DNA from 2 places in the Streptomyces sp. ADI95-16 genome. Region 1 is predicted to be linked to the other one. Evidence: riboswitches for the same ligand, from Rfam matches in the RefSeq annotation. Region 1 holds a riboswitch; the other holds the start of a gene.
The links. Region 1 has a riboswitch for S-adenosylmethionine ahead of thrC (threonine synthase). Riboswitches for the same ligand answer to the same signal wherever they lie in the genome.
Positions count from the first base shown of each region.

Region 2: linked by a shared signal. The riboswitch ahead of EES41_RS11640 (aminotransferase class V-fold PLP-dependent enzyme) and the one ahead of thrC (threonine synthase) in region 1 are both predicted to bind S-adenosylmethionine.

Region 1 is NZ_CP033581.1:3,877,125-3,880,521, forward strand. It holds gene EES41_RS16950 (MoaD/ThiS family protein) at 225-503, opposite strand; gene thrC (threonine synthase) at 540-1,838, opposite strand; SAM riboswitch class I at 1,832-1,989, opposite strand; gene EES41_RS16960 (glucosyl-3-phosphoglycerate synthase) at 2,176-3,126, shown strand; gene EES41_RS16965 (trehalose-6-phosphate synthase) at 3,174-3,397, shown strand, end outside.
Region 2 is NZ_CP033581.1:2,671,317-2,674,713, forward strand. It holds gene EES41_RS11640 (aminotransferase class V-fold PLP-dependent enzyme) at 1-1,251, opposite strand, end outside; SAM riboswitch class IV at 1,467-1,583, opposite strand; gene trpD (anthranilate phosphoribosyltransferase) at 1,715-2,779, opposite strand; gene EES41_RS11650 (cytochrome bc complex cytochrome b subunit) at 2,935-3,397, opposite strand, start outside.

The DNA.
Region 1 (3,397 bases):
GTCGGGCCGGGCAAATCTCGCCAATGCCCCATACCGCGCCCGCATATTGACTGAATGTCAACCCTCACGCGGCCCGTACATATGCGGCGGGCAAGAACAGCGGAGGGGACTTCCCCAACTCTACCGCGCCCAACCAAGCAGAATTGCCCCCTCCGCTTATTAGCGGAGGGGGCAATTTCGTTTACGCGTGCCACCTGGAGAAGCGGCGGGGAAGCCGTGAAGGGTCAGCAGCCGCCCGCGACGGCGGGGATGATCGAGACGCCCGCGCCGTCCGGCGTGACCGCCTCCAGGCCGCCCTCGAAGCGCACGTCGTCGTCGTTGACGTAGACGTTCACGAAGCGGCGCAGCTTGCCCTGGTCGTCCAGGACGCGGGCGGCGATGCCCGGGTGGTTCCGCTCCAGCGACGCGATGACCTCGGCCAGGGTGGCGCCCTCGGCCGCGACCTCGGCCAGGCCGCCGGTGTAGGTGCGCAGGATGGTGGGGATGCGGACGTTGACGCTCATGGCGCTACTGCCTTTCCGGGTGCGGGAGGACGGAGATCAGGCCAGGCCGGCGGCGCGGAACGCGTCCAGGCTCGGGCGGATGGTGGCGCTCTGCCCGCTGTCCGCGGCCACCGCCTCCAGGGTCTTGAGGCCGTCACCGGTGTTCAGGACCACGGTGGTCAGCGCCGGGTCGAGCTGCCCGTTCTCGATGAGCTTCTTCGTCACGCCGACGGTCACGCCGCCCGCGGTCTCGGCGAAGATGCCCTCGGTCTGAGCGAGCAGCTTGATGGCCTCGACGACCTGCTCGTCGCTGACGTCCTCGACGTAGCCGCCCGTGCGGCGGGCGATGTCCAGGACGTACGGGCCGTCCGCCGGGTTGCCGATGGCCAGCGACTTGGCGATGGTGTCCGGCTTCTGCGGGCGGACCACGTCGAGGCCGTCCTTGAAGGCGGTGGAGACCGGGGAGCAGCCCTCGGCCTGGGCGCCGAAGATCTTGTACGGCCTGTCCTCGACGAGTCCCAGCCTGATCAGCTCCTGGAGACCCTTGTCGATCTTCGTGAGCTGCGAGCCGGACGCGATCGGGATGACGATCTGGTCGGGCAGCCGCCAGCCGAGCTGCTCGCAGATCTCGTAAGCGAGGGTCTTGGAGCCCTCGCCGTAGTACGGGCGCAGGTTGACGTTGACGAAGCCCCAGCCCTCGCCCAGCGGGTCGCCGATGAGCTCGGAGCAGAAGCGGTTGACGTCGTCGTAGTTGCCCTCGATGCCGACGAGGTCGCCGCCGTAGACACCGGCCATGACGACCTTGCCCTGCTCCAGGTCGTGCGGGATGAACACGCAGGAGCGGAAGCCGGCGCGGGCGGCCGCGGCGCCGACGGCGCCGGCCAGGTTGCCGGTGGAGGAGCAGGACAGGGTGGTGAAGCCGAAGGCGCGGGCGGCCTCGACGGCGATGGCGACGACGCGGTCCTTGAAGGAGTGCGTCGGGTTGCCGGAGTCGTCCTTGACGTAGAGCTCGCCGGTGACGCCCAGCTCCTTGGCCAGGTTCCGGGCGTCCACGAGCTTGGTGAAGCCCGGGTTCAGGCTGGGCTTGGAGGCGACGTCCGCCGGGACGGGCAGCAGCGGCGCGTAGCGCCAGATGTTGGCGGGGCCGGCCTCGATCGCGGCCCGCAGGGCCTCGGGGTCGCCGGTCGGGAGGTCGTAGGCCACTTCGAGCGGCCCGAAGCACTCCACGCAGGCGAAGATGGGACCGAGTTCGAAGCGGGTACCGCACTCGCGACAGGAAAGGCCGGTGGCGGGTCCGAGATCGACAGAGGTGGCAACAGTCTGTGCAGCCATGATGGCGAGGCCCTTTCTCCTCATCTTCCCCATGGCGCACTTCGCCATGAGACGGAATTGGCACCTTCCCTAGCCGGGGACCTCGCTGGTGTCGCCGTGTGAGCGATCGCGAGAACCGACTGGAGGGTTGCCGGGGCTTCAACGGGCCGTGTCCCTCTGCCCCTCTGGATGAGCGGTATGGCACCGGTGCGCGCGCTCCATGGCGCGTCCGGGCATTTGTGCGCGGGGACCCCGGCATGCGGTGGTCCTTCGCGTTGTTCAAGACTGTAACCGAAGGTGCGGATGGTTGAGACAGCCGTCCGAACCGCGAGATGGATCACTTTTCGGACGAAACCCACGGATGAACCAGGGAGTGCAGAACGTGCTGGAAGAGGTGGAGCGCTGGCTGGCCGACCGCTCCTGGTCCGCAGCCGACCGACCGCTCGACCAGCTGCTGGAGCGGAAACGGGCGGCCGGGACCACGGTCAGCGTGGTGCTGCCCGCGCTCGACGAGGAGGCCACGGTCGGGGAGATCGTGTCGGTGATCCGGCGCGATCTGATCGACGGGCTGCCGGTTCCGCTGGTGGACGAGCTGGTGGTGGTCGACTCCGGATCCACGGACCGGACGGCGGAGGTGGCGGCCAAGGCGGGCGCCCGCGTGGTGCACCGCGACGAGATCCTGCCGCGGCTGCCGGCGCTGCCCGGCAAGGGCGAGGTCCTGTGGCGCTCGCTGCTGGCGACCAGTGGGGAGATCGTCTGCTTCGTCGACGCCGACCTGCGGGACTTCTCGTCCGCCTTCGTCTCCGGGATCGTCGGCCCGCTGCTGACCGACCCGGGCGTGGAGTTCGTCAAGGCGATGTACGACCGCCCGCTCGGGAACGCCCCGGGCCAGGGCGGGCGGGTCACGGAGCTGGTGGCGCGGCCCCTGCTGAACCTGCACTGGCCGCAGCTGGCCGGGTTCGTGCAGCCGCTGGGCGGTGAGTACGCCGTCCGGCGGTCCCTCCTGGAGCGGCTGCCGTTCCCCGTCGGGTACGGGGTGGAGCTGGGCCTGCTGGTGGACGCGCTGCACACGGTCGGGCTGGAGGCGCTGGCCCAGGTGGACGTGGGCGTACGGCTGCACCGCCACCAGGACGGCCAGGCGCTGGGCCGGATGGCCGCCGCGATCTACCGGACGGCGCTGGTACGGCTGTCGCGCGGGCACCACGTACGCCCGGAGCTGACGCAGTTCGAGCGGGGTCCGCAGGGCTTCGTACCGCGGACGTACCCGGTGGACACGGAGGAGCGGCCGCCGATGGCGGGCATCGAGGAGTACGCGGTCCGCCGCGTGGCGTGAGCGGGAGCTCACGTTTGAGCGGGGGCGGCCGGGGCTAGGTTGGCGGCATGGCCTTTTCGGTACTCGTCGCCGCGAACCGCGGCCCCCTCTCGTACGCCCTCGCCGCCGACGGCGCCCTCACGGCCCGGCGCGGCGGGGGCGGTCTCGTCTCCGGTCTCTCCGCGGCGCTGGCGAAACAGCCGGACGCGGTGTGGATCTGCGCGGCGCTCTCGGAGGCCGACCGGGAGGCGGTCCGCCGGGGCGTGTCCGAACCCGGCGTCCGGATGCTGGA
Region 2 (3,397 bases), 1.2 Mb from region 1:
GGAGCGCTCGCCCGGGGCCGCCTCGGGGGCCCCGCACTCGCCCTGGGCCTGCGGCTCGCTGCCGAGCAGGGTGCGCACCAGCGGGTGGGCGCAGAACAGGCCGTCCCGGACGCCGATCCCGTACTCCGCGGACAGCGCGGCGGCGAAGTGGGAGCTGTTCCAGCCGTCCACCACGAACGAGATGACTCCGACGCGCGGCGCGTCGTCCCCGAAGAGGGACAGCACGCGGACCGCCGGGACCTCCGCCAGGCCCTCGCGGACCTTCGCGATCAGGTGGCGCTCCCGCTCGACGAGGTCCTCGAACCCGGCCTCGGTCAGCGCGCGGCAGGCGGAGGCGATGGAGTAGACGCCGATGACGTTCGGGGAGCCGGCCTCGTGGCGGGCGGCCGTGGTGTGCCACTCGACCTCCACGCCGCCGTCCTCGCGCCGGGCCACCTTGCGCGAGGCGCCGCCGCCCGCGAGGTAGGGCTCGGCCTCCTGGAGCCAGTCCGCCCGGCCGGCCAGCACGCCCGAGCCGAACGGCGCGTACAGCTTGTGCCCCGAGAAGGCGACCCAGTCCACGTCCAGCTCCCGCACCGAGACGGGGTGGTGCGGGGCCAGCTGGGCGGCGTCGAGCACGATCCGGGCGCCGTGGGCGTGCGCGGCGGCGGCGAGCTCCTTGACCGGCCACAGCTCACCGGTGACGTTGGACGCGCCGGTCACACAGACCAGCGCCGGACCGTGGGGATCGCGGCCGGCGAGCGCCCGCTCCAGCGTCGCGACGGCCTCGGCCAGGGTGCGCGGCGCGTTGAGGTAGGTGACCCGGGCGTTCGTCCACGGCAGCAGCGAGGCGTGGTGCTCGGTCTCGAAGACGAAGACCTGGCAGTCGGCCGGCAGGACGGCGGCGAGCAGGTTCAGCGAGTCGGTGGTGGAGCGGGTGAACACCACCTGATCGGAGGGGCGGCAGTCGAGGAACTCGGCGACGGTGACCCGGCTCTGCTCGAAGAGGTCCGTGGACAGCTGGGAGAGGTAGCCCGCGCCCCGGTGCACGCTGCCGTAGTACGGGGCGTACGCGGCCACGTCGTCCCAGACCCGCTGGAGCGCCGGGGCGCTGGCCGCGTAGTCGAGGGCGGCGTAGCTGACCTCGCCGCCGGTGACGAGCGGGACGGTGACGTCACGGCCGAGGACGGCGAGCGGCGGGGCGGTGGCGGCAGCCGTGGCGGCGGCGGTGGTCGCGGTGGGGGCGCAGGCGGTGTTCAGGGATGCGGACATGGCGGAATCTCCCGGCGGGGCAGAGGTGAATGGCTTCGGTGCCCGCACGCGGGTACGGCCCAGCGGCCGTCCGGGTACGGGAAGTGCCTCGGAATGAACGGGGGTACACGGAAGTGACCCTGTTCCGAGGGGTGAAGAAGGGGCGGAGTCGCCCTATCGCATTCGCTTGCTCACGGAAAAAGCTCCTCGAAAGACCAGGACCCCTGGTGTCGAGGGATCCGCGCTTGCCGTAGGCCTTGCTGCCTACGACCTGGTCATCACCCGGGGCACCCCGCCACGGAAGGAGGGTTGCCGGACAGCAAGCCGGGGCCTAAACGCTGTCACTCGTGACCTGTTCAGCATCCTGCCACAAGATCTCCCGCGCGCAAGACCCCGGTCCGCATCGTGGACCGGGGTCTGCTCTTTCACGCCGTTCTCGCACCGCTCGGCCGCAGGCGGCCTCACGGGCTCCCGCCGGGCGCCGCTACGCGTTGCTCGCCGCCACCCAGCGCTCCAGCGCGGCCCGCGCCGCACCCGAGTCGATGGACTCGGCCGCACGGGCGATCCCGGCGGCGATCTGCTCCTCCAGCGAGGCCGTTCCCGGGTCCAGCGCCACCAGCGCCGCCGCCGAGTTCAGCAGCACCGCGTCGCGCACGGCGCCCGTCTCCCCGGCCAGCAGCCGGCGCGCGACGTCCGCGTTGTACGAGGCGTCCGCGCCCCGCAGCGCCGCGACGTCGACCAGGTCGATGCCCACGTCGCGCGGGTCGAACGGGCACTCCCGCACCGCTCCGTCGCGCACCCACCACACCCGGGAGGTGGCGGTGGTCGTCAGCTCGTCGAGGCCGTCGTCGCCGCGGAAGACCAGCGCGGAGGAGCCCCGCTCGGCGAGCACGCCCGCCACGATGGGCGCGACCCGCGGGTCGGCCACCCCGGTCGCCTGGGCCCGTACCCGCGCCGGGTTGGTGAGCGGGCCGAGGAAGTTGAACAGGGTCCGGATGCCCAGCTCCTTGCGGGCGGCGGCCACGTGCCGCAGCGCCGGGTGGAACTTCACGGCGAAGCAGAAGGTGATGCCCGCCTCCGCCGCGACCTCCACCACCCGGGCGGGGGTCAGGTCCAGGTTGACGCCGAGCTTCTCCAGGACGTCCGAGGACCCGCTCGCGGAGGACGCGGCCCGGTTGCCGTGCTTGACCACCTTGGCGCCCGTACCGGCCACGACGATCGCCGACATCGTGGAGATGTTCACCGTCTTGGCCCCGTCGCCGCCGGTGCCGACGATGTCCACCGTCCGGCCCGGCACCTCGATCAGGTTGGCGTGTTCGTACATGCTCCCGACGAGGCCGCTGATCTCCTCGACGGTCTCGCCCTTGGCGCGGAGCGCGACCACGAAGCCCGCGATCTGGGCGTCGGTGGCCTCCCCGCGCATGATCCGGTCCATGGCCCACGCCGTGTCTTCCGCGCCGAGGTCGTGGCCGGTCAGCAGGGCGTCGAGGAGGCCCGGCCAGCCGCGGGCCGCCACGCTGTCGCCGCCTGCCGGGGTCACAACGTTCATGGTCCGCTCCTGAGGGTCCACGTGGAAAGGGGAAGGGGGCAAGCCTATCCAGCCCCCGGGACGGCAGAGAGCCCCGTCCGGACACTGGACGGGGCTCTCGCCGTGGCGACACCAGGACCGACCGGAATCAGTCCCTCATGCGATGGTGCGGGGGATCAGTGGTGGCCGTGGCCGCTCTGGATCTCCTTGTACTCCTCGACCGTGGCCTTCGGGATGAAGTTGTCTTCCCCGTAGTAGCCCTTGCTGAGCTTGGCGCGCAGCTTCTCGGTCAGCTTCACCTTGCGCTCGACACCGTTCTCGTCGACCGTCGGGCCGATCTCGACCGGCGCGTACTGCTCGTGCGCGGTGAGGGAGTGCAGCTTGCCCTGCGACAGCGGCTCGTGGATCTCGACGAACTCACCGTGCGGCAGGCGCTTGATGATGCCGGTCTCGCGACCGTGCAGCACCTTGTCCCGGTCCCGGCGCTGGAGGCCGAGGCAGATCCGCTTGGTGATGACGAAGGCGACGACCGGACCGACGAAGAACGCGATGCGGGCGAACCAGGTGATCGCGTTGATCGACAGGTGGAAGTACTGCGCGAACATGTCGTTTCCACCGGCGATCAGCAGGATGACGTAC